DNA from 3 places in the Planococcus notacanthi genome. Region 2 is predicted to be linked to each of the others. Evidence: riboswitches for the same ligand, from Rfam matches in the RefSeq annotation. Region 2 holds a riboswitch; each other region holds the start of a gene.
The links. Region 2 has a riboswitch for lysine ahead of QMA01_RS16155 (Na+/H+ antiporter NhaC family protein). Riboswitches for the same ligand answer to the same signal wherever they lie in the genome.
Positions count from the first base shown of each region.

Region 1 (10,739 bases), on a different contig from region 2:
ATCAGTAAAAATCTGGTTTTTTAATTATTAATGGAGATTTGTTCTATCATTTACATTATTCTTCCAGTATATTTGAATAAAGGAAGAACAATAAGACAAAGGTGGAGACAGAATTGAATGATGTTGAAAAATATGAAAAGCTAAACCCGTTTACGGCCATTTGGACCCGGCCTCGTGCTGCAGTGCGCCATGTAATTGAAGAAAAATCGTCCGGATTCATTTTCCTGTTGATCGTCCTTGCAGGGTTTGCTGCCGGCCTGCTCAGCAGCCTGGATTCAGAACAATTCCTGCCGGTCGGGGGAATGATCCTGATTGCTCTTTTCTTCGGACCAATTGGCGTGGTGGTAAGCACGGTCATCGGCGCCGGTATCTATTTGCTGATCGGCAAGCTGTTTAAAGGGAAAGGCACCTACACGGAAATGTTCCGGGCAATTCTGACCGGGCTGATTCCACAGATCTGGCTTATTCCGATAATCCTTTTATGGATGCTGCTGTTGCCGGAAACCTATTTCCTGCAAGCAGATGACATGCTGCTCGCTGAACCTGATTTTCTTTCGCTGGTCTTCCTGATCATCCTTGGGGTCATCTCTGCTTGGACTTTCTTTGTCCAATGCAAGGCGGTTGCAGAAGCACACAGGTTTTCTGCCTGGAAAGGCTTTTTCGTCATCATGATTCCGACAGTTCTGGTTATCGGTGTAATTATCGGGCTGATCGCATTATTCTTTACGATGCTTCTTCCTGCAGTGGGTGGAGCCAATTAATTAAATTGACCGTAAAAAAATAAGGCAGCCATGAGGGCTGCCTTATTTTTTTTATGGTTTTTCGGTTTTATGGACTGTGCCGTTTTCTTCAATGTCCGCCGTCTCCCGGCGCACGGTTTCATTGATGACCTGGACGTCCTTGACTTTGCGCTTGCCGATGACGATTTCTTCACGGACCACTTTCTTTTTGCCGATGTCCAGACGCTCTTCAGAAAGGGGGATGTAGATGGCGTCTCCTTTTTCATAAGCTTCTTTTGGAGACAGCACCTGCTCGTCTTCTGCGGCTTCTGTACCTTCAGAAACTGGTCGCCGGTCAATGACGATTTCTTCACGCTCTACCGGTACTTGGATTTCTTTGTCTTCTTCCACCAATTGCTTTTGGACTTGCACTTCGCCAGTCTGCACACGTTCTTTTTCAACATTCAAGCGTTCTTCGTGCAGCGCGAGTTTTTGCTCCTCGCCAGGATGGCCATCTTTTGAATCAGCTGGTATGGTTCTTTCCGGTTCAATAACTGGCAGGCTGTCCGTATATAAAAGCAGCTTTCCAGCTTCCACCTGCTGGAAATAGTAATCAGTTTCGTCTGCGTCCAAACCCATGCGGTTGAAGGCATCTTTCGTAATATCTTCGCCGGATAAAAAAGCGATGAATTTGCCTTTGAAATTATCTCGGTCTTCTGTATCGACATGGACAGAGGTGTGCTCAATGAGCAAAGGAATCTGTTCGTCGCGTTTTGCTACAAGATATAAATTTTCTTCTTCATGTCCTTTTGCTCTCAATTCACCAATTTGGATCAATACTTGTGCTTCTGCATTGAAAAGTCCGACAAGTTTGTTTCCCTTTTTCTCCATAGTTAATTCCCCCCCATGTCAGTTGCATCAAAATACTTGTTAATGCTAATTTACCCTTAGTCGCATGTTGGATAAACCTTCAGGAATCCAGGCTCAAAAAAAGGCGTCTCCGGAGAAATCATCCGGAGACGCCTTTGCTGTTTTTTTATAGGGAAGTGCGTCCGTCTTTTTTCGCTTTTACGTTTTCGTCAATATCCGCTTCTTCACGGCGGACGGTTTCATTCACCACTTCGGTATCTTGGACTTTGCGTTTGCCGACGACAATTTCTTCGCTGACGACGTCTTTTTTGCTGACCTCCACGCGTTCCTCGGAAACCGGAACATGAATAGAATCTCCATCGTCATAGACGCCTTTATCCGCCAATCCGCCTGTGCCCGGTGAAACTTCCTCGTTGACCGCACGGCGTTCCACATATACTTCTTCGCGCTCAACCGGTACTTCGATGGTCTGCTGTTCTTCGACCACATGTTTGCCGACATTCACTTCGCCAGTCTGTACGCGTTCTTTGTCGACATTCAAACGCTCTTCGTGAAGGCGCAAATGTTCCTCTTCTTCATGGCTGCCGGCAGTTGCCGTTCCGGTTGCTGTCTGCGCGCCCGAGTATTGCTTATAAGAAGTGCCATAGTCGCTGTTCACGTAAAGAACCAGCTTGCCATTTTCGACTTGGCGGTAGTATTCATCCGCTTCGCCGCTGCCTAATCCCATTTGAGTGAATGCATCCCGTGTGGAATCTTCACCTGAAATGAACGATTTGAATTTGCCCATGAAGTTATCGTCTTCTTGTGTGTTTAAGTGCACGTCCGTCTGGCCTTGGACCATGGACAGTTGATCGTCATGTTTCGCGATTACATACATGTCTTCTTCGTTATAGCCTTGTGCTTTTAATTCGCTTATTTTATGCAGAACTTCTGCTTGTACGTCATATGCTTGGATAAATGTGTTTTTATTGTTTGTCATTGTCAATTCCTCCTAATAGTGATAAATCACCTGTGAAGTAAGGTACTGTCTGTCTACCCCGTAGTTTTTTGAAATAAACCATGGAAGAGTAGGAGAGGGATTGAAACATCTTCTTTTCTGTGCGGATGACTATGCTTGGAAACTGCATGGTGCCAGGCACCGGAACAATTCCGGAGACACAACTATTTTATAAAATAAAAATCTTATCAAATGAATAGAAAGAGACTATAAAGCACTCTCGGTTTCATTTGAAAAGCAGATATTTATCTGCTTTCTTTTAATTGTATAAGATGGCGGTACAAAAGAATGGAATCGATAAAATTAAGGGAATCCTTACTTTATAAACAGTAAGATTGAACTATTAATGCTATGATTAAGGCGTATTTTACTTTTATATATTCGAATTTAGCCTTAGGGCGGCAAGTTCACAAGGGATGGGATGACAATGGGGATTGATGTTTTGCAACGCAATAACGTCCGAGTGACTGGACAAGGGAAAAAAACAATAGTATTCGCACACGGCTTTGGCTGTGATCAACAAGTGTGGAATAATACGATTACCAATTTCGAACAGGATTATCGGGTCGTCACTTTTGATTATGTAGGAGCTGGAAACAGTGACAAGACAGCGTATTCCAAAGAGCGTTACAGCACTTTGGATGGCTACAAACAGGATCTTTTGGAGGTTTGTGCATCACTTGAGATGGAAGGATTCCTATTTGTCGGCCATTCTGTCAGTGCCATGATCGGTATGCTGGCGTCAATTGAGCAACCTGGATTGATGGAGAAAATGGTCATGATCGGACCTTCTCCTTACTATATGAATGAGCCTGGCTATAATGGCGGGTTTGAACGGGCAGACATTGACGAATTATTGGATATGATGGAAACCAATTATATGGAGTGGGCTAAATACTTGGCGCCGGTCGTCATGCAGAATGAGCAGCGTCCTGAGCTCGCCGAAGACTTTGAACATCTTTTATGCTCGAATGATCCGATGATTGCGCGGCAATTTGCTGAAGTGACGTTTACTACGGATCTTCGCGATCAATTGGATAAAGTGGCTGTACCCACGCTGATTCTTCAGACCAAGTTCGACGCTATTGCACCGGCGGAAGTCGGGCAGTATGTCCACGACCACATCCAGGGGAGCCGACTGATTGTGATGGAAGCAGTTGGCCATAATCCGCATTTAAGCGATTCTGATGAAACAGTGAAACACATCAAGGCCTATTTGGCGGAGTAGGGAGAGAAGACAGTGGAACAGCAGCTTGATCGAGCGCCATGTGGATATTTGATATTGGATCATGAATTGCGCATCGTGGAAATGAATAAAACCTTGCAGCTCATGACAGGTGCGCAACAACCGAAGCACATGCATGATTTATTGACAGTCGCTTCACGGGTTTACTTCCAGACCTACTTTACTCCTTCCATCAAAATGCATGGCACTGTAAACGAAATGTTTTTGACATTGAAAAGCGAGACGGGTTCCCTGCCTGTCTTGATGAATACGATAGAACGCGACGGCTCCTACGAATGTGCATTGATTCAAATGAGTGTCCGCGGGGAGTATGAAAAGGAATTGCTGCTGGCAAAGCGCAATGCTGAAAAGGTCAACCGTGAGACGGCCGAAGCATACGAAAAGCTGAAAACAGTAATGAATGAAGTGGAATGCAAACAGCAAGAATTGATGGACCTTAATTTCAAACTGCAGCAACTGGCTACAACAGATCCGTTGACGGGATTGAAAAATCGCCGTTACCTGACCGAACAATTGGAAGAACTCTTGCTTCAGGCTGAAACTGGCCGGGAAGTGGCCTTGTTGGTCATAGATATTGACCATTTCAAGAAGGTCAATGATTCACATGGCCATCAGATGGGCGACGCGGTCTTGCAGGAACTGGCCTGGCGTTTGGAAGCGGAAACCGGATCCGCTGATATCGTGGCTCGGCTCGGCGGTGAAGAATTCGTGGTGGTCATGCCAAACGCTGGACTGAAGGACGGCCTGGCCATGGGCAATGCATTATGCAAGCATATGGAAACAGCCCACTGGCTGCATGTCCCTATCACTGTCAGCATCGGTGCTGCGGTTTATGTGGCTGGAGAAGGAATGGATAGCTTGCTGTCACGGGCGGACGAATTTCTTTACAAAGCCAAAGCCAAGGGCAGAAATTGTGTGGTTGGAGACGAATAAAAAATTGCTTTGGCTCTCCAATTTCCATCCAGCTAAATCAATAAAATAAAACCCTTACATTCTTTGGAGCAAAGGCTATAATAGGCATATATAAATGTCTTCGTCTTTGGGGGGATTCCGATGGAAAAAGATATTCGATTGTTGGGTGGACGGGTAAGCGAGGATAAGGAATTAATTGCTCAATTGGTCTATGAAGAAGTGGTGAAAAATGTTCCGGCAGCACAGCTTGAAACGAACAAAGCCTTTATCGAAACTGTCACTAAGACCCGGATCCATTTTGTGGAACTGATCGGAGAGTCGATCAGCAATAGCTGCGACGTTCGAAAGGTCTATGCAGATATTCAAGAGTGGGGAGAAGAGACGGGAAACTTCTTTCTTGAAACCGGAAGATCGCTGGAAGATGCGTTGGCGGAAACGTCTCTTTACCGCAAACATATCGGAACCGTCATCAAGACAGAAGCGGTCCACAAAAAGATGGAGCTGCAGCTTCTCTTTGATGTCATGGAATTTTTCCATTCCTTGTTGGACCATGCGGCATACTCATATACACAAGCCTATACAGCATCGTACCAGCGGAAACTGAAATCAGCCAGGAAGGAATTTCTGGAGCTTTCAGCCCCCGTCGTGCCGGTCAGTGACCACATCGCAGTGTTGCCTTTAGTGGGGAATATTGAAATTGACCGCGCCCATTATATTCTGGAGAAAACACTGTTGGCCGCGAATCAGTTGAAAATCAGCGTGCTGATTGTGGATTTATCAGGAGTGGTGCGCGTGGATGCGATGGTAGCTGAACAAATCTTCAAAATCATCCAGTCGTTGAAATTGGTTGGTGTCCGCTCGATTTTAACCGGAATCCGTCCCGAAATCGCTACAACGTTAACTGAGATCGGAGTTGACTTGAAAGTGCTGGAGGTCGGCGGCAGCTTGAAGCGGGTTTTGGAACAAATGAAAGTCAATTGATGAAAAAACGCTGAAGCTCTGGGCTTCAGCGTTTTTTATCTTGTATCAGTTAGTGACGGCTTCGGAATGGACGTCAGGCAATGCCTTACGCAAGGTGATGGTTTCTTCTTCGGTCAATGGAATCATCGGCAAGCGCACGCCGCCGACTTGAACACCAGTCAGCGTAAGTGCCGCTTTGACCGGAGACGGGTTTGGCGCAGCGAACAATGCTTTCATTGTCGGCAATAATCTGCGGTGGATAGCCGCCGCGGTCTTTACATCTCCTGTTTTAAAGCTGGTAATCATGTCCTGCATATCGTTGCCGATGATATGCGCGGAAACTGAGACAATGCCGGTGCCGCCGATTGACAGCATTGGAATTGTTAAGCTATCGTCTCCACTGTAAACAGAAAATGTATCCGCTGTTTTTTCGATGATTTCTGCAGCTGCGTCCAAGTCTCCACTCGCTTCTTTAACAGAAACGATATTGTCGATCTTGGACAGGCGAATGATCGTTTCCGGAGATAGATTGACCACGCTGCGTCCTGGAATATTGTAGAGCATGACCGGCAGGCTTGTAGACGCGGCAATCGCCTGGAAATGCTGGAACATGCCTTCCTGTGAAGGTTTGTTATAGTATGGTGTGACCAGCATGATGCCATCAACGCCCGTTTCTTCTGCTTGTTTTGTCAAGGAGATGGAAGCGCGTGTATTATTGGAACCTGTTCCTGCAATGACTGGAATCCGTCCGGCTACTGTATGGACGGTAAACTGGAACAATTCAACTTTTTCCTCTGCCGTTAAAGTCGGAGATTCTCCGGTTGTCCCTGCGACGACCAGGCCGTCTGAACCGTTTGCTATCAAATGCTCTATCAATTGTTGTGTTGCCGGAAAATCAATGTCTCCATGTTGATCGAATGGCGTCACCATTGCTGTAATTACTTGGCCAAAATTCATAAAGAACACACCCTTTTCTAATTTTTGTCGTAGCTTAGAGGTGAGGGGCCTAGTCAGGAATAAACAAAAAAGCAGCAACGAGGGACTCGTTGCTGCAGTAGAAACAATGTTTACCAATCGTTCCTGTGCATCAGATAGCCCTCCATATAGTTCCCTATATGACAGTCCTGCATTTATTGAATGCAGACCCAGCGCACGGAAACATGAGATTTCCGCCACTTCGGCAAATCCCCCTTTCGGCAAACGTCAACGGAGCTCATACTCCTCGTTTTGCGTACTGATGGTTTTTGCGCCTCTATCCTACTCCATAAAAGCTGGAGCAAGAAATATTGAATTAGCTGTACTATAACAAATTCCACTATTAATTGCAAGGTCATCAGAGTAAAATTTTATACCGAAGGAGTGATTTGGGATGAAAGAGCAGGAATACGACCGCCGGTTGAATATCACAACCAGTGGAAATCAGCGGGGCTTTACGGATTCCCTTCACCACAACCGTTATGAGCCGACTCCTTACAAATTGCTGGACAGGTTGTTCGAAAACTACAGCCTGTCTCCCGGTGGCCGTCTGGTGGATGTGGGCTGTGGCAAAGGGAGATTGAATTTTTATGCCCATCATGTATTCGGATCAGAAACAGCTGGAATCGAAATGAATCCCGTATTTTATGCAAAGGCCCTTGAAAATAAAAGACAATATGTGAAAAAACATAAAAACGCTGAGCAGAAGGTGACGTTCTATAACTGCCTTGCACAGGATTACCCAATAACGGCACGGGACACTGTATTTTATTTTTTTAATCCATTTTCTGTCCAGATATTCATTGCATTTATCAATGAAATCATACGGTCTGCCGAGATAAGTCCAAGGACAATCGAGGTGATCTTATTTTTTGCTTCACAGGATTACAGTGATTTTTTGGAGACACGTACCGTTTTTGAATTGGCAAAAGAAATTCAGCTGCCTGGTTTCGATAAAGATCTCCGGGAACGTTTTTTAATCTACCGTTTGCATGAAGTGGATTAGAACACGCGTTGCAACGGGTATGGGTAAACAAAAAGCATTTTGAAACGAGGGAGTCCTATGGAGTGGAAAGGCAGAAAAGCCAGTAGAAATGTAGAAGACCGAAGAGGCAAAGGCGGTGCAATGGTGGCAGGCGGCGGAATCGGCGGTATTCTGATTGTGCTGCTTGTAGCGTTTTTAGGTGGCGATCCGGGTGTCATCCTGGACCAATTGGGAGGCTCAGGTGGAACAACGTCAAACCAGCCTTATGAAGCAACACAGGAAGAAGAGGAATTGGCTGAATTCGTTTCAGTTGTCCTCGCGGATACCGAAGAAGTTTGGACAGAAGTTTTTGCCGAGGAAGGCATGGAATATGTGGAACCGACATTGGTGCTGTATACCGGAAGTGTTGAATCCGCTTGCGGGACGGCAGGTGCAGCAGTCGGACCGTTCTATTGCCCAGGCGACTACAAGCTCTACATTGATTTGAGTTTCTACAATGAATTGCAGACCCAGTTCCAGGCGCCGGGTGATTTTGCCATGGCTTATGTAGTGGCGCATGAAGTTGGGCACCATGTCCAGAATTTGCTAGGTGTTATGGAAGAAGTGCAGCCTCTGCGCAATCAATTGAGTGAAGAAGAATACAATAAATTACAGGTTCGCCTGGAGTTGCAGGCGGATTATCTGTCAGGTGTCTGGGCGCATCATGCGCAAGGCATGGGCTATTTGGAAGAAGGGGACTTGGAGGAAGCGCTGACAGCGGCGAGTGCGGTGGGGGATGATACTATTCAGCAGCGTTCACGCGGTTATGTAGTGCCGGAGAGCTTTACCCATGGGAGTTCAGAGCAACGGAAGCGCTGGTTCTACAAAGGCTTCCAAGCCGGCAACCTGAAAGAAGGCGACACTTTTAATGCCACTGATTTATGACCCGGACCTTCTTTTAGTGGAAATCCAAGGGTGCGGCATTGATATTTTCGCTATTGTAATCCATTATAAAGAATAGACAGTCTTTTCATTTGTATATGGAAAGAAATTCAGTTCTATAAAGGAAGTACAACATGACGCAAGATAATATTACTCGCATAGAATATGAAGGAAAAGAATTGATTTTGATTGGGACTGCACACGTATCGAAAGTGAGTGCAGAGCAAGTGAAAGAAGTTATTGAAACGGAGCAGCCTGATTCGGTGTGCATCGAATTGGATGCGCAGCGCTATGAATCGGTCATGCAAGGCAGCAAGTGGAAAGAGACCGATATCTTCAAAGTCATCAAAGACAAGAAAGCCAGTCTGCTCTTGATGAATTTGGCGATTTCCTCGTTTCAGAACCGCCTAGCAGATCAGTTCGGCATCAAGCCTGGCCAGGAAATGATCCAGGGGATCGCTTCCGCTAAAGAAGCCGGAGCGGAACTTGTGCTGGCAGACCGCAATATCCAAGTAACATTTTCACGCATCTGGGGGAATATCGGCTTCATGGGCAAGGCCCAGCTATTAACTTCGGTTTTCTTCAGCATTTTCAGCAAAGAAACCATCTCTGAAGAAGACTTGGAGAAGATGAAGTCACAAGATACCTTAAATGCAGTCATGAACGATTTCACCCAGTCTTTCCCTAAACTGAAAGAGCCATTGATCGATGAACGCGACCAGTATCTGGCGCAGAAGATCAAAGAAGCGCCGGGTAAAAAAATTGTGGCGGTTCTTGGTGCTGCCCATATTCCTGGGATTGTAAAAGAAGTCCACAATGAACACGATTTGGCGGAATTATCGAAAGTTCCTCCAAAATCAAAATGGCCAAAAGTCATCGGCTGGACCATTCCGTTGGCGCTGGTGGCGATGATTGCCATCACCTTCATGAATAACCCGGCAGCAGGAATCGACCAGACCGTCAGTTGGATTTTGTGGACGGCATGCCTTGGGGCAATCGGCGCCGCTGCTGCATTTGGACACCCATTTGCCATCTTGACAGCGTTTGTGGGTGGCCCAATTGGCGCACTCCATCCACTACTGGCGGCCGGCTGGTTTTCGGGATTAGCTCAAGCTTATGTCCGCCGGCCGAATGTCGGCGATTTTCAAACCTTATCCAAAGATGTTTTCACTCTGAAAGGATTTTGGGATAATAAAGTCACGCGGGTTCTGCTGGTCGTTGTACTGACCAATTTGGGGACTGCGGCGGGAAATGTCATCGGTGGACTTGATGTTATCCGGTTATTTTTCCAGAATCTATAAGTAGAATTTTTCAGACAGCCTTTATGGCTGTCTTTTTTTATTGTATATGGATGTTTATTTCGAGAAATTGGGTATAGATTAAGTGAGAGATTGATGACGATAGGGAGGCGCGTTGTGGTGAGCTTCTTTTTGGTTGGGATTGTATTGTGGTCTCTGGTCATTGCGTCGATTGTGCTGGTGATTGTCGGTCTCTGGAAAAAGTCTTGGAAAGCCATAGCGTGGAGCGGAATTGCCTTGCTTCCACCCATGTTGCTCATTTTTATGGGCGGAGAAGGAATCTGGTTCCGTTTATGTATTTTGCTGCCGCTGGTCTTGTTGATCGCCGCTTTTTTAATGAAACAGCAAAAAATACAAAGTTTGTAGAACCGGATGGAAACTCGTCCGGTTTTTCTATGCTTTTTACTGGTCTTTTCAAATACATAGTTATACAATAGTTATACAAAACGCAGAGGAGCCTGGCTGATGAACTATATTTTAGAACGCAGCAAACTTTTTATTTTTTTGATTTTGATTTTCTCCATTATAGGAGCATATACGTTTCTGACTTTGCCGCAACGTGAAATTCCGGAAACACCGCCTAGCTTGGTTCTGGTTTCCACGATTCTGCCGGGTGCGGGGCCTGAGGAAGTGGAGACATCGATAACCAATCCACTGGAGCGTGAAATTCAGAAAGTGGATGGCATTACATCGATGCAGTCTGTTTCTTCGAATTCCGCTTCTATCATCACCTTGGAATTGGAGGATGGTGAGAATCCCGATGAGCTGATCAACAGCATTCAGCAGCAGGCGAGCAATGCAACAGCGGGATTCCCTGATACCGCTCAGGAGACATCGGTTGAGAAATTGGACCTGA
Region 1 is NZ_JASDCQ010000002.1:374,326-385,064, forward strand. It holds gene QMA01_RS09370 (Yip1 family protein) at 114-761, shown strand; gene QMA01_RS09375 (YsnF/AvaK domain-containing protein) at 813-1,610, opposite strand; gene QMA01_RS09380 (YsnF/AvaK domain-containing protein) at 1,756-2,568, opposite strand; gene QMA01_RS09385 (alpha/beta fold hydrolase) at 3,014-3,814, shown strand; gene QMA01_RS09390 (GGDEF domain-containing protein) at 3,827-4,765, shown strand; gene QMA01_RS09395 (STAS domain-containing protein) at 4,886-5,725, shown strand; gene dapA (4-hydroxy-tetrahydrodipicolinate synthase) at 5,771-6,661, opposite strand; lysine riboswitch at 6,789-6,967, opposite strand; gene QMA01_RS09405 (SAM-dependent methyltransferase) at 7,074-7,685, shown strand; gene ypfJ (KPN_02809 family neutral zinc metallopeptidase) at 7,743-8,588, shown strand; gene QMA01_RS09415 (TraB/GumN family protein) at 8,720-9,886, shown strand; gene QMA01_RS09420 (hypothetical protein) at 10,001-10,249, shown strand; gene QMA01_RS09425 (efflux RND transporter permease subunit) at 10,349-10,739, shown strand, end outside.
Region 1: linked by a shared signal. The riboswitch ahead of dapA (4-hydroxy-tetrahydrodipicolinate synthase) and the one ahead of QMA01_RS16155 (Na+/H+ antiporter NhaC family protein) in region 2 are both predicted to bind lysine.

Region 2 (10,739 bases):
ATTGCCAATTCCGACGAACGACCAGAAAGCGGCAAAGCCTTTTGCCCAGTTATCTTATTCGGATATTTTCCGTCATTACAAAAACAGCGTTTCTGCATGACCAATGGGATTTTTAACAAGAGAAGAGACACAGCAGAAACGGATTTCCTGTGAAACGAAGGCTTTTAGTATTTAATATTCTTCAACGCTTCACGTTTACTGAGCGGCATTAGGGAGTGCTCGAAAACGAAAGTCCGAACCCACTCCAAATCTGTTTTAGCATACTCGCGCAATGCCCAACCAATGGCTTTTTGAATGAAAAATTCAGAAGAACCAGCGTGCTTCAAAATGATTTGGCTGAGTGCTGCAGGATCGGTATCTTGCTTATATTTTAATTGATGGAGAATGGCAGCGCGGTTTGTCCACATATTTTCTGCTTTTGACCATTTAAGCATATGAAGAGTTCCGGCAGCGCGTTCTGTTTGAATAACATGCCCCAAAGTTCGCGGTGCAATGGCGTCGACGCTGTCCCACCAGGATTTGCTTTCAATCACTTGCTGTAAAAACGGCAGGTCCTCCAAAGTCAGCTGCGTTTTCATTTTTTCAAGCACAGCAATGGCGGCGTATTGGTACTCGCGCTCCGGCAACTCATAAAGTTTCCATACCTCTTCGGTTAAATGCCTGCGTTCGGGCAAATGGAATTCGCGGAACTGCTGATTCAATAAAGCTTTTCGCAAAGGTGTTTTAATGCCTAAAAAAGCAAATTGATTGCGCATATAAGCAGCCATTGGTGCGGCCATTTCCATGTTGCGGTGAGCTTCGAACTTATTTATAATTCCTTTGGAGTCCCAAGGCTGTTTTTCCATCAAATCAACCTCCCAAGTCTTTTGTGAAAGTGTAGCATACCCAAAAGCAGGGAACTGAATAATAAGAATAGATTCCCTCAGTTCTGCTTAATCTATCGGCAGAAATCTATTATAAAGACGCTGGTTTTTTTCTATGCTATCATAAAATAATAACGAAAAAATGGAGGCGGGACAATGATCTATGTAGGTTTGACGGGTTGGGGAGACCATCCGGATGTCTATAGCCCAGGCTCAAAGAAAACAGAAAAATTGATTGATTACAGTGCACATTTTCCAATCGTTGAATTGGATTCCTCTTTCTATGCTGTACAGCCCGAGCGGAATATCCGCAAGTGGATTGAGGAAACTCCTGATCAATTTCAGTTTGTGGTAAAAGCTTATCAGGGCATGACCGGCCACCAGCGGGGAGAGAATCCATTTGAAACGCGCGATGAGATGTTTGATGCATTCAGCAAATCCATTCGTCCATTGAAAGAAGCCGGTAAACTGGCGATGGTGCTGTTGCAGTTTCCGCCATGGTTTGACTGCCAAAAAGAAAATGTCGACCAGCTTCGTGAAATAACGGAGCGACTGAAGGAATTTGATATGGCTATCGAGTTCCGCCACCAATCCTGGTATGCTGAAGGGATGAGCGAAAAGACATTGGAGTTTCTGCGAGAAAACCATCTGATCCATTCAGTCTGTGATGAACCACAGGCAGGGGATGGTTCCATTCCCCTTGTTCCAGTGTCTACACGTCAAGACAAAGTCTTGCTGCGTCTTCACGGCCGTAATGTGCACGGCTGGCTCAATCCGGGGCACGGCCAAAAATGGCGTGAAGTACGCTATCTCTATGATTACAATCAAAAAGAATTAGAAGAAATAAGCCGCGCCGTAAAGGCTTTATCCGACACCACAGAAAATGTTTATGTCATCTTCAATAATAATTCGGGAGGTCATGCGGCAGGCGACGCCAAACAGTTTCAGGAAATGAATGGTTTGGCATTTGAAGGCCTTTCGCCGAAACAAATGGATCTGTTTGAAGGTGAATTTTGATGGTTTTTATCGTCATGGCGCTTGTCGGAATCGTTTCCGGTATCGTAGGCGCTTTGATTGGTTTAGGGGGAGGCGTCATTCTGGTTCCGGCACTATTATTTCTTGGAACAGGCTTTGCTTTTTTCCCTGAATTATCTCCTCAACAAATTGTTGGCTTATCCGTTATTATGATGATTTTCACTGGTCTGTCTTCAACCTTGGCTTATATGAAAGTCGGAACGGTCGATTACAAAAGTGGTATCATTTTCTTTGCGGGCAGTGCGCCGGGAACGGTAATCGGTGCTTTTGTCAATAAAAACCTGGATCTTCCTTCATTCAATCTTTATTTCGGCATTCTTTTGGTCCTGCTCTCTTTGCTTTTATTGATTAGAGATCATTTAAAGGAAGTCCATTGGTTTGTTGATAACGGCCGCCAGACGACTTTTATAGATAAGCAGCAGAAAGAATATATATATGGTTACCCTATTTGGTTTGCTTTGCTGCTGACCTTTTTTGTGGGGTTTGCTTCAGGGCTTTTCGGAATCGGTGGAGGATCCATCATTGTCCCTGCCATGATTCTATTGTTTTTGTTTCCGCCTCATGTGGCGATCGGAACATCGATGTTCATGGTCTTTTTATCAGCCATCATCAATTCCATCACTCACATCTCATTGGGGCATGTGCCATGGATCTACACAGCGGCAGTAGTCCCAGGTGCATACATTGGTGCGAAACTCGGAGCTCGGCTAAACAAACACCTTAACTCCGAAACGTTGGTCATTATTTTACGTCTAGTGCTCCTGGTTCTGGGGCTTCGATCGATTTACGAAGGAATATTTAGTTCTTAAAGAGGTGTTTTCATGAGCGAAACCATTCATATTTACCATACCAATGATTTGCATAGCCATTTCAAGAATTGGCCGCGCATCAAGTCTTTTCTCGCTGAGCGGAAAAGCTGGCATGAAGAGGCTGGCGATGTTTGTTTGATTCTGGATATTGGTGACCACGTTGATCGCTCGCATCCGTATACGGAAGGAACAGCTGGCCAGGGTAATGTGCTTTTGCTTAACGAAGTGCATTACGATGCCGTTACTATCGGCAATAATGAAGGCATCACCTTGTCCAAGGACGAACTCAATAATTTATATGTTGAAGCGGATTTTGAGGTAGTGGTATCGAATTTATTTGACTTGCAAGGGCGCCGGCCGGATTGGGCAAAGCCTTTCCACGTTATTCATACAAAAAATGGCACACGCATCGGACTGGTGGGAGCGACTGCAGAATTCACCCCCTTTTATCAGAAACTTGGCTGGAAGATCACCGATGCAAAACAATCGATTATAGAAGCAGTAAAGGAAATTGAAAACGAAGTGGATCTAATCGTCTGCCTGTCTCATCTTGGTGTTAAGGAAGATGAATTATTAGCCGAGCTTTGTCCACAGATCCACCTTATTTTAGGTGCTCATACCCATCATATTTTTCATGACGGGAAGTGGCAAGGAAATACGCTGATGGGGGCTGCTGGTAAGTTTGGTTTTTATATCGGCCATGTCACTGTAGAGGAGCAGTTTGAGAAATCTTCTGCACAACTGATCGAGACTTCCCAACTAAGAAAAGTGGAGGAAGGATTTGATGAATTCCTGGTCGAGCAGGGAAAACTGCAATTGGGGGAACTGGTCTTCCACAGCACGAAAAGCTTAAAAGCAGAGTGGTTTAAAGACTCCGAGATGGGTCTATTATTCGGACAGGCATTGATCGAATTTACGGAAGCAGACTGTGCGCTTTTTAATGCTGGAATTTTTATGCAAGATATGCCGAAAGGTGCTCTGACTCGCTATGATTTCCATAAAATGCTGCCACATCCGATCAATCCGTGTCTTGTCGAACTGAGTGGAGCGGAGTTGAAAGAAATCTACCTGCAATCGCTGAATGCGGAATGGCCACAGCTTGAATTAAAAGGAATGGGATTCCGTGGTGTGGTTTTTGGGAAGATGCTTCATATGAATATGGAGATAACTGATCACCATTTTTATATCAATGGACAGCTGGCGATGCATGACCAAATCTATAAACTGGTGACGTTGGATATGTTGACATTCGGTTATTTTTTCCCGAGTTTAAAGAGAGCGCCTAAAACGTATTTCATGCCTGAGTTCCTGCGGGATGTTTTCAGTCAGTATTTTCACAGCAAAGCCCTTAAGTAGAAGGAATGTTCAGACTAAAAAGGCATTTGATTTTGTCAGTATTTTGGGCTATGCTAACAAAGAAATATATATTGGTGGGTAGAGGCTGCAGAGCTGATCAGTAGGATGTGCGAGTTTGACCGCGTTGACCGCATCTGAAAGGAAGTTTTGCCGAAATCGATTTTCTGGGGTCTCCGGAAATTGGATTGGGATCATTCTGAACAAGAATGATACTGTCATTTAGGCGGAAGCGTAAATGGAGGGCTACAGGGTTGTTTGATGTGTATCGCACAGACGAATTGTAGAAGGCTGACTGATCCAACTGGAGAGGTCGGCCTTTTTTGTCTCATTTTTCACCCATCAAAAAATAAGGAGGAGTTTTCATGGAGAATACGATTTTTTCGATTTTGCCGCCGATTATTGCAATCGTTATGGTGTTATTGACACGCCGTGTCCTGTTGTCACTGGGGACAGGTATTGTCGCGGCAGCCGTAATTTTGACTTGGTTTGCACCAATTGATGCTTTACAGGAGCTTGTCAAATCATTTACGATCATTTTTTGGGACGAAGGCTTTAACGCTTATAATGTCTTTATCATTCTTTTTCTTTTATTGCTTGGCATCATCACCGCATTCGTCAGCTTATCCGGCGGCAGCCATGCCTTTGCTGAGTGGGCTTCGACACGCATCAAGTCAAGAAGAGGCGCAAAAGTCCTTACAGTGGTTTTAGGCATCGTCATCTTTATCGATGATTATTTCAATGCTTTGGCTGTCGGACAGGTTGCACGCCCAATCACCGACCGCTACAAAGTTTCACGTGCGAAACTTGCCTATTTCATCGATTCGACTGCAGCGCCAGTTTGTGTAATCTCGCCAGTTTCAAGTTGGGGAGCTGCAATCATAGGGATTGTTGCTACGATCTTGGCTGGCCAGACTTTTGTGGAATATTCCGCTTTAGAAGCCTTCCTGTGGATGGCACCGATGAATTTCTATGTAGTTGCTTCGTTGGCGATTGTTTTCTTTGTAGCTATCCGGGATGTGGATTTCGGGGAAATGAAGAAACACGAAGTGCTGGCAATTACAAAGGGACAGCTTTTTGACCCTAAGAAAACCATACCGGGTGAAATGAAAGAAGAGTTCCCTTCGCATTCTTATGGACATGTAAGAGACCTATTGCTTCCAATTCTATTGTTGATTGTCGGTACTGTAGGCGCGATGATCTGGACGGGTTATCAGAATGCTGGACATGTTTTCGATATTTGGTTGATTTTTGAAAATACCGATGTTCCCGCTTCCCTGTTAGCAGGCGGAATTTTGGGTGCATTGACGTCGATCATTCTATATGTTCTGCAGATGAAAAAGAACGAAACAGCTACTGTTGGATGGATTGGAAAAGGCATCTGGGCTGGCCTTAAATCAATGATAGGAGCCGTACTCATTTTAGTCTTTGCCTGGTCTTTGACTTCTTTGATCGGTTCTCTTGAAACTGGCGCTTATCTAGCGGGTGTGGTTTCTGATGGCAATATTCCAACTTCAATTCTCCCAGTCTTATTATTTGTTCTCGCAGGAATCATGGCTTTCTCAACAGGAACTTCATGGGGTTCATTCGGCATCCTGTTGCCGATTGCTGGAACCATTATGATTGAAGCGGAACCTTCGCTGCTGCTGCCGGCGCTATCCGCAGTCTTGGCGGGAGCTGTGTTTGGAGATCATTGTTCACCTATTTCCGATACGACGATTTTGTCTTCAACTGGAGCGGGGAGCAATCACATGGACCATGTCTTAACGCAGATACCGTATGCATTAACAGCTGCAGTCATTGCTGCAATAGGGTATATTGTCATAGGTTTGACCGGTTCTTTGCTGCTGTCATTAGGAACAGTGGCTTTGGTGCTGGCAGTGTTATTCATTGTCTGGTCACGACGGACAACTATTATTGAAAAACAACAAAATGCTTAAGTAAAAGAAGGCAGAGAAGCTTATTCTCTGCCTTTTTACTTTTGCTGCAATAGTTTTTTTAGAAAATATTTTGATTTCATCTTTACATTAAAGGAGCCTCTCGGTATACTATTTCTAGATTAACTAATAATCTGAAAATAATCAAAATTCCTATTTTTATGTAAATAAAATGGGAGAAAACAAAGGGGGAAGAGAGATGGAACGTTCGCAATGGGGTACACGTGCCGGCTTTATCATGGCTGCCGTCGGCTCTGCAGTAGGTCTTGGGAACATATGGCGTTTTCCGTATGTTGCGTATGAAAATGGCGGGGGTGCATTTTTCATACCGTATCTATTTGCATTGTTGACTGCAGGGATACCGATTCTTATACTTGAATTTACCATTGGCCATAAGTATCGCGGGTCAGCACCGTTGTCATTCTTTAGAATGGGCGGCAAGAAGTTGGAATGGATGGGATGGTGGGCTGTCTTTGTGTCCTTTATCATATCTGTATATTATGCTGTAATCATCGCCTGGGCAATGCGCTATACTATATTTTCTTTCAATCAGGCATGGGGTACGGATACACAAGATTTCCTGTTCAATGATTTTTTACAGCTGACAGTTCAACCGGGACAGACCGGCGGAATTGTCTGGGGTGTATTCATTCCATTGGCATTGGTGTGGATCATTACATTGGGGATTCTGCTGGCAGGTGTTAAAAAAGGAATTGAACTGGCCAACCGGATTTTCATTCCGACATTGGTGGTCATTTTCCTTGCTGTTGTAATTCGAGCGGTCACATTGGATGGCGCATTGACAGGATTGGAAGCCTTCTTCCAACCAGATTTTGATGCCATACTGAATCCGACGGTTTGGGTAGCGGCCTATGGGCATATTTTCTTCAGTTTATCAGTAGCATTCGCTATCATGATCACATACTCAAGTTATCTTCCGAAAAAATCAGATATCACAAATAATGCATTTATCACAGGATTCGCCAACTCTGCTTTTGAATTATTAGCAGGGATTGGAATATTTGCAGCTCTTGGATTTATGGCTGCTCAGCAGGGCGTCGCTGTAGGTGATGTCGCAACTGCAGGCGTCGGTCTTGCTTTTGTGGTTTTTCCACAGATCATCAATGAGTTTCCAGGATTCAATGGCTTGTTCGGGACTCTGTTCTTCTTGTCTCTGACACTTGCGGGTTTGACTTCATTAATATCAATTACTGAAACTTATGTCGCTGGATTCTCTGAGAAATTTGGAATTTCCCGTAACAAAGCGGTGTTATTCGGAGGCGGACTTGCTGCTTTGATTTCGATTCTGTTTGCGACACAAGGTGGATTGTACTTCCTGGATCTGGCAGATTACTTCATTAACCAATTTGGGGTTGCAGCAATCGGATTAGTGGAAGTTGTGCTGGTTGTTTGGGTCTTCCGCAAAGCGGATCTTCTCAAAGGCCATGCCAACGAAATCTCGGATATCCGACTTGGCGCCTGGTGGAAATTCAGCTTAGGAATCATTACGCCAATCGTTCTGGGTTATATGATGTTTGGACTTTTGAAACTGAATATCCTGAAAGAGTTTGAAACGGAAACCGGAAATTACGAAGGATATTCCGATATGTTCACCTTAGCAGGTGGTGTGGCTGTTGCTGCAGCTGCATTGATCTTTGGAATCCTCTTCTCTATCGGTAAATGGCATAAAGAACAAGGCGAATATGACGAGCGCAATTAAAAGGGGGAGCTTCATATGACAGTAAGTTCGATTGTCGTCATGATTATTGGGATGGTCATCATTTGGGGTGGCTTAGCTGCTAGCATCATTCATGCAGTTAGAAGCAGCAAAAAGAATAAAGCAAGAGATGCTGCAAATAACGTTTAATTTAAAGGCCCGGAAACTCCTAGTTTCCGGGTTTCTTTATGCTTTCATGGCAGTAGGTGAGCTTGTGAGGAACATGCCTTTATGATACATTTGGAATAGAATCGGATTCCATCCATAAATCAGATAGATAGGGGACGATGTGCGTGTCAACAAAGCAGGAACATCTTAGAAAGCCCGATTGGTTAAAGATTAAACTCAATACCAATGAAAACTATACCGATTTGAAGAAAATGATGCGAGAAAATAACTTGAACACAGTCTGTGAAGAAGCAAGGTGTCCGAATATCCATGAATGCTGGGGAACGCGGAGAACCGCTACGTTCATGATCCTCGGTGCCGTCTGTACAAGAGCATGCCGTTTTTGTGCAGTGAAAACCGGGTTGCCGAATGAGTTGGATCTTCAGGAGCCGGAACGGGTAGCCGCTTCTGTAAAAATGATGAACCTGAAACATGCGGTCATCACGGCAGTCGCACGTGACGATTTGAAAGATGGCGGCTCTGCTGTGTTTGCAGAGACAATACGTGCGATTAAACGAGCCAACCCATTTACAACTGTTGAAGTCCTGCCATCTGATATGGGTGGAATCTATGAAAATCTGGAACGGCTGATGGATGCTAAACCGGATATTTTGAACCACAATATAGAAACTGTGCGCCGTTTGACGCCAAGAGTCAGAGCACGAGCCAAATATGACCGGTCACTGGAATTGCTGAAGCGTTCGAAAGAATTGCATCCGGATATTCCAACAAAATCATCTTTGATGATCGGTTTAGGGGAGACCAAGGAAGAGATCATTGAAGTCATGGACGATCTCCGTGCTAACGATGTGGATATCATGACGATTGGCCAATACTTACAGCCCACAAAAAAACATTTGAATGTACAGAAATATTATTCGCCGAAGGAATTCAAGGAATTTTGGGAAATTGCGATGGCCAAAGGGTTCTCGCATTGCCAGGCAGGCCCTCTGGTGCGAAGCAGCTATCATGCGGATGAGCAAGTCAATGCAGCTGCTAAAGAGCGTCAGCGACTCGGAGAAGAGCAAGCAGCTGCTATAAACAGCTAATGGATGGTGAGGAAAATGATTACACTGGAACAGTTGAACTATGAAATACTGATCGATTACCGGGAAGGTTTCAAAGAAGAGGCATTAACTGCCCGCTATAGCGAAATTCTTTCGAAATACGATTATATCCTGGGGGATTGGGGTTACGGCCAATTGCGGTTAAAGGGCTTTTTCGAAGACACTAACCACAAAGCAACCTATGATACGAAAATCAGTACACTGCAGGATTATCTCTATGAATACTGCAATTTTGGCTGCGCCTATTTCGTTATCCGGAAAACCGGTAAAGCGGTAATGCCGATTGAAGAATCAGAACAGCAGGCTCCCGAAGCGGACATATAATCCGCCGGGGGTTTTTTCATGCAATATGATATGATTAAAGTAGAAATGAAAGATTTTTAAACGCCTATTGGAGGGTTTTTTATGTATTTTATTGACCGCAACAATATCACTGAAACGATTCAGTATATGAATTCTTTATTGAAGCATTACGAAAGCCAAGAACAGTGGACTTCGTTCGGCGACCAGCTGGCATTGGAACGGATTGGAGCGAACCTCATCGAGTCGATTATTGATGTCGGCAACTCCATGATTGATGGATTTATCATGCGCGACCCTGGAAGCTACGATGATATTATCGATATATTGGTGGACGAAAAAGTGATTACAGAAGAAATGGATCAACCGCTGAAGCAGGTTATTACATTGCGGAAAATGCTGGTGCGGCAATTTATGAAAGTTGATCACCAGGCCATTACGAATGCAATCGATGAAAACATGGAATCGTTGAAAGCATTTGGCCCGAAAGTCGAACATTACCTGGTTCATGAACTGGGGCCTGTTTCAGCATTTATACCGGAGACGAAGGATGGCAATTAAAACGTATCAAGCTTATTGCCTTGATTTGGATGGGACAATTTTTCGTGGATCGGAAGCGGTTGAAGAAGCGGCAGGTTTTGTCGAACGGCTGCAGGAAAAAGGTGTAGAGCCTTTTTTTGTTACAAATAATGCATCCATGACGCAACAGCAGCTAAAAGACAAAATGGCTGGCTTCGGAATCCGGGCAAAAAAAGAACAGATCATTTCCTCTGCGATTGCTGCAGCAAAATACATCAAACGCTGGTATGCCGGAGATACAGTCTATATGATCGGTTCAGATGGTTTGGATCAAGCATTGCGCCAGGAAGGTTTGACGCGGGTAGGCGATCAGGCGGGAATCGTGCTGATGGGGATTGACCGCAATATTACGTACGACAAGCTGGCAACAGCCTGCCTGCAAATTCGGAATGGGGCAGTCTTTTTATCGACCAATCAGGATATGGCTTTTCCTTCTGAAAAAGGGTTACTGCCCGGAAATGGGGCATTCACAACTTTGGTAGCCGCTTCGACTGGAGTAGATCCCGTTTATATCGGAAAACCGGAGATGCATATGCTGGAAGCCATTCAGCTGGAGTTCGGTTTCGACAAACAGGATATGGTGATGGTCGGCGATAACTACGATACGGATATCCAGGCGGGTATTCGTTTTGGGATCGACACGGTCCATGTCAATACCGGTGTCAGCCGGATGGAGGAAGTGCTGAGAAAAGAAAAGCCTCCAAACTTTGCGATTGAAAATCTTGGATTTTGGGAGATATAAATTAAGGCAGTCTTATATTTTCCCGAACTTCCTGCTATGGATGCCGCTGGCTTTGACAGCTTTCAAGGCAGCAAAAAAGCCGTTTTTCAACGGCTTAAAACAAAGGGTTCTCCTCTATGAATTCATAGACTTTTTTCGTCAGTTCATCTGGAGAGTCCGCTTCAACAAT
Region 2 is NZ_JASDCQ010000005.1:143,303-154,041, forward strand. It holds gene QMA01_RS16135 (DNA alkylation repair protein) at 165-845, opposite strand; gene QMA01_RS16140 (DUF72 domain-containing protein) at 1,020-1,880, shown strand; gene QMA01_RS16145 (sulfite exporter TauE/SafE family protein) at 1,880-2,707, shown strand; gene QMA01_RS16150 (bifunctional metallophosphatase/5'-nucleotidase) at 2,720-4,063, shown strand; lysine riboswitch at 4,135-4,317, shown strand; gene QMA01_RS16155 (Na+/H+ antiporter NhaC family protein) at 4,426-6,000, shown strand; gene QMA01_RS16160 (sodium-dependent transporter) at 6,197-7,717, shown strand; gene QMA01_RS16165 (methionine/alanine import family NSS transporter small subunit) at 7,733-7,864, shown strand; gene lipA (lipoyl synthase) at 8,008-8,931, shown strand; gene QMA01_RS16175 (YutD family protein) at 8,947-9,273, shown strand; gene QMA01_RS16180 (DUF86 domain-containing protein) at 9,355-9,810, shown strand; gene QMA01_RS16185 (TIGR01457 family HAD-type hydrolase) at 9,800-10,570, shown strand; gene QMA01_RS16190 (YuzB family protein) at 10,665-10,739, opposite strand, start outside.

Region 3 (10,739 bases), on a different contig from region 2:
CGACAGCTGGCTGTATAAAACAACAGATGGTGAAGAGACAATCATCGGAATCATCCCGTTATTCCATGTCTACGGATTAACGACCGTCTTAATTTTATCGGTTATGCAAGGAAATAAAATGGTATTGCTGCCGAAATTCGATCCGGAAACGGCATTGAAGACGATCAACAAGCAAAAACCGACGCTTTTCCCTGGAGCACCAACTTTGTATATCGGTTTAATGAACCACCCCGATATTGCCAAATACGATTTGTCTTCCATCGAAGCCTGCTTGAGCGGTTCAGCACCACTGCCGGCTGAAGTGCAGGAGAAATTTGAAGCATTGACCGGCGGGAAATTGGTGGAAGGCTATGGTTTGACGGAAACGTCACCGGTCACCCACTCGAATCTGGTTTGGGGCGAACGGACAAAAGGGTCAATCGGTCTTCCATATCCGGATACGGATTGCAAGATTTTCCAGACAGGCACAACCAGTCCGGTTCCAAATGGGGAAATCGGTGAAATCGCCATCAAAGGGCCTCAGGTAATGAAAGGCTATTGGAACAAACCTCAAGAAACAGCTGCTACAATCGTCGATGGCTGGTTATTGACAGGAGACCTTGGCTATATGGACGATGAAGGTCATTTCTTTATCGTCGATCGCAAAAAAGACATGATCATTGCTGGTGGTTTCAATATTTATCCGCGTGAAATCGAGGAAGTGCTATATGAACATGAAGCTGTTCAGGAATGTGTAGTAGCGGGTATACCGGATCCATATCGCGGGGAAACAGTAAAAGCATACATCGTGCTAAAAGAAGGCTATAATGTAACTGAGGAAGAATTCAATGTTTACTGCCGTGAGCATCTTGCTTCATTTAAAGTGCCGCGCATTTACGAATTCCGTAAAGAACTGCCAAAAACAGCAGTTGGGAAAATTCTGCGCCGTTCACTAGTGGACGAAGAAATTGCCAAGCAGAACGAAGCAGTGCCATCTTAATCGAATATAGCTTGACACATTATTGAATAAACTATAATATGAAAATATGAATGAATCGCCATTCATATTTTCATATTTTTTTGGGTGGTGACAACATGGTAAAAAAGGATAAGCCGAAATATAAACAAATCATTGATGCGGCCGTTATTGTCATCGCTGAAAATGGCTATCATCAAGCACAAGTCTCGAAAATAGCTAAACAGGCCGGGGTAGCCGACGGAACGATTTACCTGTATTTCAAAAACAAAGAAGACATTTTGATTTCTGTATTCCAGGAAAAGATGGGCGTGTTCGTCAGTAAGCTGGAGCAGATTATCTCACGTGACTTGGATGCTGCATCCAAATTGGGATTAATGATCGAAAGCCATTTTGAACTTTTGGCTGGTGACATCCATTTAGCGATTGTCACACAGCTTGAACTGCGCCAATCCAATTACGAAATCCGCATGAAAATCAATAATGTGCTGAGGGAGTATTTGAAGCTGATGGACCAGATTCTGGTTAAAGGCATGGAAGATGGAGAATTTGATCAATCTATGGATATTCGTTTAGCAAGGCAAATGGTTTTTGGTACAATGGATGAGACCATCACCACTTGGGTGATGAATGATCATAAATATGATTTAGTCGAACTCGCACCACAAGTTCAGCGTTTGCTGCTGAAAGGTATGCGGGCTTAAAGGAAGGGGCTCATTGGATGGAATTTATCAGTTGGAAAAAAGAAGACGGAGTAGCTGTCGCGACGATTAATCGTCCACCGGCAAATGCACTGTCGCGTTCGCTCATTTTGGAAGTTGATGAATTGTTGAACCAAGTTCAGAATGATGAAGAGGTTCGAGTCATTGTCTTGCATGGGGAAGGAAGATTCTTTTCTGCAGGGGCTGACATCAAGGAGTTTACGCAAGTATCTTCAGGAGAAGAATTTTCGAAATTATCAGCGAGCGGCCAGGAAGTTTTTGAACGGGTTGAAACCTTCCATAAGCCTGTGATTGCGGCGATCCACGGAGCGGCATTAGGAGGCGGATTGGAATTGGCGATGAGTTGCCATATGCGATTTGTCACTGAAAATGCTAAACTGGGATTACCGGAGCTTCAACTGGGCTTAATACCCGGGTTTGCTGGGACGCAGCGCCTGCCAAGATATGTAGGCTCGGCGAAAGCAGCTGAAATGCTGTTGACGAGCGATCCGATCTCCGGTACCGAAGCTGCACAATATGGTTTGGCTAACCGGGCTTATGCTGAAGAAGAACTGTTAACGGAAACGCTTTCAATCGCCCGTAAAATTGCGAAGAAAAGCCCGGTTTCCGTTAAAGCGGCGATTGGGATGCTGCAGTACACAAAGCCTGCGTCTTATCATGAAGGCGTAAATGCAGAAGCACAATCTTTTGGAACTGTTTTTGTTTCAGAAGATGCAAAAGAAGGAATCCAGGCATTTCTGGAGAAACGTGAAGCACATTTTAAAGGGAAATAATACTTGGGAGGTTTACGTTCATGAACATTTATGTATTGGTAAAACGTACGTTTGACACAGAAGAGAAAATCGTCGTTTCAGGTGGACAAATCCAGGAAGACGGAGCGGAATTCATCATCAATCCATACGATGAGTACGCAATTGAAGAAGCCATCACTGTGCGTGACGCACACGGCGGCGAAGTGACAGTTGTCACAATCGGCAATGAAGAAGCAGAGAAGCAGCTGCGTACCGCACTTGCGATGGGCGCTGACAAAGCTGTCTTGATTAATACAGAAGACGATGTTGAAGAAATGGACCAGTTTACTTCTGCGTACATACTGGCTGAATACTTGAAAGATAAAGAAGCTGATTTGATTCTAGCAGGGAATGTAGCAATCGACGGCGGATCTGGACAAGTCGGACCACGTGTGGCTGATTTGCTTGGCATCAACTACGTAACGACAATCACCAGCTTGAGCATCGAAGGCGAAACAGTTACCATCGTCCGCGACATTGAAGGGGATGCGGAAGAATTGGAAACATCTTTACCGCTTCTAGTTACTGCTCAGCAAGGGCTGAACGAGCCTCGCTATCCATCACTTCCGGGTATCATGAAAGCGAAGAAAAAGCCGCTTGAAGAATTGGAATTGGATGATTTGGATATCGAAGAAGACGATGTAGAAGCTAAAACTGAAACGATTGAAATCTACTTGCCGCCGAAAAAAGCGGCTGGCCGTATTCTGGAAGGCGACATTTCCAACCAAGTGACAGAATTGGTCGGACTATTGCGCAACGAAGCAAAAGTTATTTAATCAAAGAAAAGCGAAGGTGCCCGTTCAGCTCTGACGGGCATAAGACAGACCAGCGAAGTGGCGCTCTTTGCCGCACAGCTGGGCTGGCTTATGACCCAAAGAGTTGGGTGCCGGGGTCTGGACAAAGAAAAGCGAAGGTGCCCGTTCAGCTCTGACGGGCATAAGACAAACCAGCGAAGTGGCGCTCTTTGCCGCACAGTTGGGTTGGCTTATGACCCAAAAAGTTGGGTACCGGAGTCTGGACAAAGAAAGCGAAGGTGCCCATTCAGCTCTGACAGGGGTAAGACGATCTGGCGAAGCGGCATGTTTTCAGCCGCACAGCCAGAGTGGATTGCATCCCGAAGAATAGGCTACTTCCCATTCGACTGACAGCAAGTAATGGTTCCATATAATTTTCACATCTACTTAGGGGGTAAACGGACTATGGCGAAAAAAGTATTAGTTTTGGGCGAAACGCGTGAAGGCGCTTTGCGTAATGTCTCATTTGAAGCAATTGCGGCTGCCAAGAAAATTTCTGGCGGCGGAGAAGTAGTAGGCGTTCTGATTGGGGATTCGGTTGCTGATTTTGGTGCTGAATTGATTGCATACGGAGCAGACCGTGTCGTAACGGTAGAACACCCGCACTTGAAGTCATACACATCTGACGGCTATGGCCAAGCATTTATGGCAGTCGTTGAGCAGGAAAATCCGGAAGGCCTTGTCTTTGGCCACACAGCAGTCGGAAAAGACCTGGCACCGAAAATCGCTTCCAAGTTGCAGGCTGGATTGATTTCGGACGTAACGGATATTGAAGGCGAAGGCGATGAAGCTGTCTTTATCCGCCCGATCTTCTCTGGTAAAGCATTTGAAAAAGTGAAGCTGAAAGAAGGCATCGACTTTATCACAGTGCGTTCGAACAACATTGCACCACTTGAACGCCAGGAGCGTACAGGCGAAGTTAGTTCATTGTCTGTAGATATCACGAACCTTCGCACCATCATTAAAAACGTTGTCCGCAAATCTTCTGAAGGTGTCGATCTTTCGGAAGCGAAAGTCATCATCGCCGGTGGCCGTGGCGTGAAGAGTGCTGAAGGATTTGAGCCATTGCAGGAATTGGCGAATCTTCTAGGCGGCGCTGTTGGCGCGTCCCGTGGCGCATGTGACGCAGATTATTGCGATTACTCGCTTCAAATCGGACAGACAGGGAAAGTGGTTACACCGGACCTGTATATTGCAGCCGGCATTTCCGGAGCGATTCAGCACATGGCGGGTATGTCCAACTCGAAAGTGATCGTGGCGATCAACAAAGATCCAGAAGCGAATATTTTCAAAGTAGCAGATTACGGCATTGTCGGAGACTTGTTTGAAGTCATCCCGATGCTGACAGAAGAATTCAAGAAAGTAATGTAATTTTGGATGGCGGCGGGTCTACAAGACTCGCCGCCATTTTCTGTTTAACGCACCCAATTGACGGGTAATGGAAGAGTAGGCAAATAAATAGCTGTTGTTTTTAACGCATGCTATACTCTGTATATAGTTTGGTTTTAATCATAAGGAGGAATTATTCATGGCAATCGTACACGGTACAGATCAGAACTTTTCACAAGAAGTATCAGAAGGACTCGTTTTAGTAGATTTTTGGGCAACTTGGTGCGGACCATGTAAAATGATTGCTCCAGTGCTGGAAGAGTTAGACGCTGAAATGAGCGATAAAGTTAAAATCGTAAAAGTTGATGTGGATCAAAACCAGGAAACAGCTGGAAACTACGGCATCATGTCAATTCCGACTTTGCTATTGATGAAAGACGGAGAGACAGTAGATAAAGTAGTTGGTTTCAGACCAAAAGAAGCATTGGCTGAATTGGTTGAAAAACACGCATAATTCTTAACCGGGTCCAGTGATGGTGCCCGGTTTTTTAATAGGGTGAGATAAAAGATGGCTAACGAATTGATTCAGCATAAATTAGCAATATTGCCTGATCAACCAGGCTGTTATTTGATGAAGGACCGCCAGAATACCGTCATTTATGTCGGCAAGGCGAAAGTTCTTAAAAATCGCGTGCGCTCCTACTTTACGGGAAGCCACGATGCAAAAACCCAGCGTTTGGTCAATGAAATCGAGGATTTCGAATACATCGTGACATCTTCCGATAAGGAAGCGCTGATTCTTGAATTGAATTTGATCAAGAAATACGATCCGAAATACAACATCATGCTGAAAGATGACAAAAGCTATCCGTATTTAAAGATTACCGGTGAGCGCCATCCGAAGCTGATCACGACCAGACATGTCAAAAAAGACAAAGGCAAGTATTTCGGTCCGTATCCGAATGCTTATGCCGCGGCAGAGACGAAAAAGTTGCTGGACCGCCTGTACCCATTGCGGAAATGCCATACCATGCCGGACCGGGTTTGTTTGTATTATCATTTGGGGCAATGTCTTGCGCCATGCGTCAAGCCAGTAGAAAAAGAAACCTATCAGGAAATGATCGACGGCATCAGCAAATTTCTAAATGGCGGTTTTCGTGAAGTCAAACAGGAATTGGTCGAGAAAATGTCTGAAGCGGCAGAAAATCTGGAATTTGAGCGGGCCAAGGAATACCGTGACCAAATTTCGATGATTGAAACCGTTATGGAAAAACAGAAAATGGCGATGAATGATTTCACCAATCGCGATGTATTTGCTTATGCGGTCGATAAAGGCTGGATGTGTGTGCAGGTCTTTTTTGTGCGCCAAGGCAAATTGATTGAACGGGATGTTTCGCTTTTCCCGCTTTACCGGGACCCGGAAGAAGAATTTTTGACTTATCTTGGCCAGTTTTACGAAAAACCGAACCATGTTAAGCCCAATGAAATTCTGCTTCCGGAAGCGGACGATCCGGATATGCTGAAAGAATGGCTCGGAGTCCGGGTGCTCGTTCCGCAGCGCGGCAAGAAAAAAGATTTGGTGGCGTTGGCGAAGAAAAATGCCGAGATTGCCATTAAAGAGAAATTTCAGCTATTGGAGCGCCAGGAAGAACGGACAGTCGGTGCATGCGTAGATTTAGGTGAAGCAATGAACATTGAAACGCCTTTGCGCATCGAAGCGTTCGACAACTCGCATATTCAAGGTGCCGATGCGGTGTCTGCAATGATTACGTTCATTGACGGCAAGCCTTCTAAAAAAGATTACCGGAAATACAAAACGCGAAACGCTTCCAAGCCCGATGATTATGCAGCGATGCGTGAAGTGATCCGCCGGCGCTATTCACGGGTCTTGAAAGATGGATTGCCTTTGCCGGATTTGATTGTCATTGATGGCGGCAAGGGACAAATGGAATCAGCCCGTGAAATTCTGGAAGATGAACTCGGCTTGTCGATTCCGATTGCCGGTTTGGCAAAAGACGCCAAGCACCAAACGTCCCAATTGCTCTATGGTTCACCTCCTGAAGTGGTTCCGTTGAAACGGACCAGCGAAGCATTTTACTTGATGCAGCGCATTCAAGATGAAGTCCACCGTTTCGTTATCACGTTCCACCGGCAGCTGCGCGGCAAGAATTCGATCCAGTCCGCTTTGGATGGCCTTGAAGGAGTTGGCCCGAAACGCAAACAGCAATTGCTGAAGCATTTCGGTTCCGTCAAAAAAATAAAAGAAGCTTCTATAGAAGATATTCAACAAGCGGGAATCCCGTTAGCTTTGGCGACATCCATCAATCAGCATTTTGCTGAGGAGACATTGCCAAGCGATTCATAACATGTTATCGTAAGACCATAATTGAATCACTTGGAAAAGTGATGATAGAGGCGCGAACGTCAATAGTAAGCATTTGGAGATTTGCAGAATCCGTGAAGAATGTTGAAAGGGGCGGTCGCCGAAGTGTGCGTATTTACTGCTGTTTCGCATGCTGGTTCTGCATTTAAGAAGTGCAGAGCTGTCAGAGTCAATCTCTGGAGGGCTATCTCACATGGACGTTTTTCGTACATGATAAAAGAGGTAGTTTGCCGCGGTTGCGGTGAGCTGCCTCTTTTTGTGTCTTTGCCCGGGAGTTATGCTGTTTCCTGGCTAGGCATGTTGAGGGCCACATACTAAATGTGGGAGTGGATGGAATGGAAACGATCGTCATGAAATTTGGAGGCACGTCTGTTGCTACACCTGAGAAAATCATTGGAGTGGCAGAAAGAGCCATTCGAGAAAAAGAAAAAGGAAAACGCGTAGTCATTGTGGTTTCGGCAATGGGCAAGACAACAGATACGCTGCTTGGGTTAGCAGGGGAAATCTCAGCTGAGCCGCCGAAACGGGAAATGGATATGCTATTGGCTACAGGCGAGCAGATTACCATCTCGTTACTGGCTATGGCCTTTAAGAAGCTTGGCCATGAAGCGCTATCGTTTACGGGGTGGCAAGCCGGAATTGAAACAGAGTCTGTTCCGCGAAATGCCCGGATTGAACAAATTCACACGGAACGGCTTGAACGCGTGCTTGACAATGGTTATTTATGTGTAGTGGCTGGATTCCAAGGGGTAGATAAAATCGGTAACATCACCACCCTTGGCCGGGGAGGTTCCGATACGACCGCAGTCGCACTTGCGGCAGCGCTCGGAGCTGAAAAATGCGAAATCTATACCGATGTCGACGGTGTCTACACTTCCGATCCACGTTTTGTAACAGGTGCACGGAAGCTGGAACAGATTTCATATGACGAAATGCTCGAACTCGCTAATCTGGGAGCAGGTGTGCTACACCCGCGTGCAGTTGAATTCGCAAAAAACAATCGCGTACCATTATCGGTCAGAGCAAGTTATTCAGACGAGCCTGGCACAATCATACAAGAGGTGATCACTGTGGAAAAAAACTTAATCGTCAGAGGTGTAGCGTTCGAACCTGGGGTAGCGCGTGTAACTGTCATTTACAAAAAACCGTTTAACGGATCGCTGGCAAATATTTTTACCAAGTTGGCAGAAAATCAGATCGACGTTGATATTATTGTTCAAAGCATCAGTGATGAATTTCCTCCTTCGGTATCGTTTTCCATCAGCCAGGAAAGCTTGGAAGAAACACGCCGCGTGTTGACTGAAGCTCAAAGTGAAATTGGCTTTCTTTCCATGAATGTGGAAATCGGCCTATCGAAAGTCTCCATTGTCGGGTCAGGCATGGTATCAAATCCAGGGGTGGCTGCACGGATGTTTGATATTTTGAGAAGTCAAGACATCCCAGTGAAGATGGTCAGCACATCTGAGATCAAAATTTCAGTGGTAGTGCCGGAAACGGATATGAAGAAATCGGCAAATGCTTTGCACGAGGCCTATGGACTTTCAGAACTTCAGGTGCATCAAGACATATCTTGAATTAAAAACGGTGTACGTGAAAATATTCACAAAATGTTCAAATTCTCAATAGCAATGCTGCGATAATCCCGACAACAGTGGAATACAGCAGAAACAGCTGAAAAAGCGATTCTCAATTAGAGAATCGCTTTTTCGCATAAATCTAATAAAACGGTTACATTCACATAGGTTTTCCCCCTTATGCGGCGTGAAGTCCCCCTTTTTAATGTAATAACTATCTGTTTAAAAGGGATTCGTTGCCTTGACGCTCTCAGAGGGGGGGAGTACAATAAATATGTCATATTCTTGTATCATGATGGTGTTGCGGCTTCAGGTGCTTTCGTCAATTTTTCGTTTGCTCTGGACGCTGCCAATCAATGTTTTGAGGGGGGTAAAATTTTGGATAACAATCGTGAATTTTTAATGCGCAGGCTGCACTCATTGTTGGGGATCATTCCTATCGGTTTATTCTTAACGCAGCACTTAATCGTCAACCATTTTGCAACTCAGGGTGTGGAGTCATTCAATAAAGCATCCGAATTTATGGCTAATCTTCCATTCGTCATTTTCCTGGAGATTTTTGTCATCTATTTACCAATCTTGTATCATGCGTTTTATGGCCTATACATAGCGTTTACTTCGAAGAACAATCCTGGCCATTATAGCTATTTGCGCAACATTCTGTTCGTTGCACAGCGCTATACAGGTGTCTTCCTTGTAGTCTTCATCGCTTGGCACGTATTTGAAACAAGATTCCAAGTTGCAATCGGAGCAGCTGCTGCAGCTGATTTCAACATGATGGAAAACATTTTAAGCAACCCGTTCATGCTGGCATTCTACATCGTCGGTGTCTTGGCTGCAGTCTTCCATTTATCAAACGGACTTTGGTCTTTCCTTGTTACATGGGGAATCACACAATCCGAAGCATCTCAACGAAATGCAACATATTTCACACTTCTAGTATTTATTGTATTATCGATCATTGGTATCAGAGCATTGTTTGCATTCGTTTAAGAATGTTTCAATCATTGGTGAACTAAAAGAGGAGTGAATACTAACATGGCGAAGGGCAAAATTACGATCGTCGGTGGCGGCCTAGCTGGCCTAATGGCAGCAATTAAAGTTGCAGAAGCAGGTTCTTCCGTCGATTTATTTTCAATCGTTCCCGTTAAACGGTCCCACTCAGTATGTGCGCAAGGCGGGATCAACGGAGCGGTTAATACAAAAGGTGAAGGGGATTCCCCGGATATTCACTTTGATGATACTGTATACGGAGGCGACTTCCTTGCGAATCAGCGTCCCGTAAAAGCAATGGCGGATGCAGCACCTGGAATTATCCGGATGTTTGACCGCATGGGCGTTATGTTCAACCGTACGCCGGAAGGCCTTTTGGACTTCCGCCGCTTTGGTGGAACGATGTACCACAGAACAGCATTTGCCGGTGCAACAACTGGCCAGCAATTGCTATACGCATTGGACGAGCAAGTTCGCCGCTACGAAGTGAGCGGACTGATCACGAAATACGAAGGCTGGGAATTCCTGGGTCTTGTTCTTGACGAGCAAGGCGTCGGCAAAGGGATCACAGCTCAAAATATGACGACTATGGAAATCAAATCGTTCCGTGCAGATGCTATCATCATGGCAACTGGCGGACCGGGGATCATTTTCGGGAAATCGACGAACTCTGTCATCAATACAGGTTCAGCGGCTTCTATCGTCTATCAGCAAGGTGCATACTACGCAAACGGCGAATTTATCCAAATTCACCCGACAGCGATTCCAGGAGACGATAAACTGCGCTTAATGTCAGAATCAGCTCGTGGGGAAGGCGGACGTATTTGGACATACAAGGACGGCAAGCCTTGGTATTTCCTTGAAGAAAAATATCCAGCTTACGGAAACCTGGTTCCACGTGATATTGCAACACGTGAAATCTTCGATGTCTGCGTCAACCAAAAACTCGGCATTAATGGCGAGAACATGGTCTACCTGGATCTTTCACACAAAGATCCTAAAGAGCTTGATATCAAACTAGGCGGCATCATTGAGATCTACGAGAAATTCACTGGTGATGACCCTCGCAAAGTACCAATGAAAATCTTCCCGGCTGTCCATTATTCAATGGGTGGATTATGGGTCGATGACCACCAAATGACAAGCATCCCTGGCGTTTTGGCAGCGGGTGAATGTGATTATTCTCAACACGGCGGTA
Region 3 is NZ_JASDCQ010000001.1:1,358,148-1,368,886, reverse strand. It holds gene QMA01_RS06705 (AMP-binding protein) at 1-979, shown strand, start outside; gene QMA01_RS06700 (TetR/AcrR family transcriptional regulator) at 1,075-1,659, shown strand; gene QMA01_RS06695 (enoyl-CoA hydratase) at 1,677-2,450, shown strand; gene QMA01_RS06690 (electron transfer flavoprotein subunit beta/FixA family protein) at 2,471-3,244, shown strand; gene QMA01_RS06685 (electron transfer flavoprotein subunit alpha/FixB family protein) at 3,668-4,633, shown strand; gene trxA (thioredoxin) at 4,791-5,105, shown strand; gene uvrC (excinuclease ABC subunit UvrC) at 5,160-6,956, shown strand; lysine riboswitch at 6,994-7,169, shown strand; gene QMA01_RS06670 (aspartate kinase) at 7,310-8,548, shown strand; gene QMA01_RS06665 (succinate dehydrogenase cytochrome b558 subunit) at 8,927-9,541, shown strand; gene sdhA (succinate dehydrogenase flavoprotein subunit) at 9,587-10,739, shown strand, end outside.
Region 3: linked by a shared signal. The riboswitch ahead of QMA01_RS06670 (aspartate kinase) and the one ahead of QMA01_RS16155 (Na+/H+ antiporter NhaC family protein) in region 2 are both predicted to bind lysine.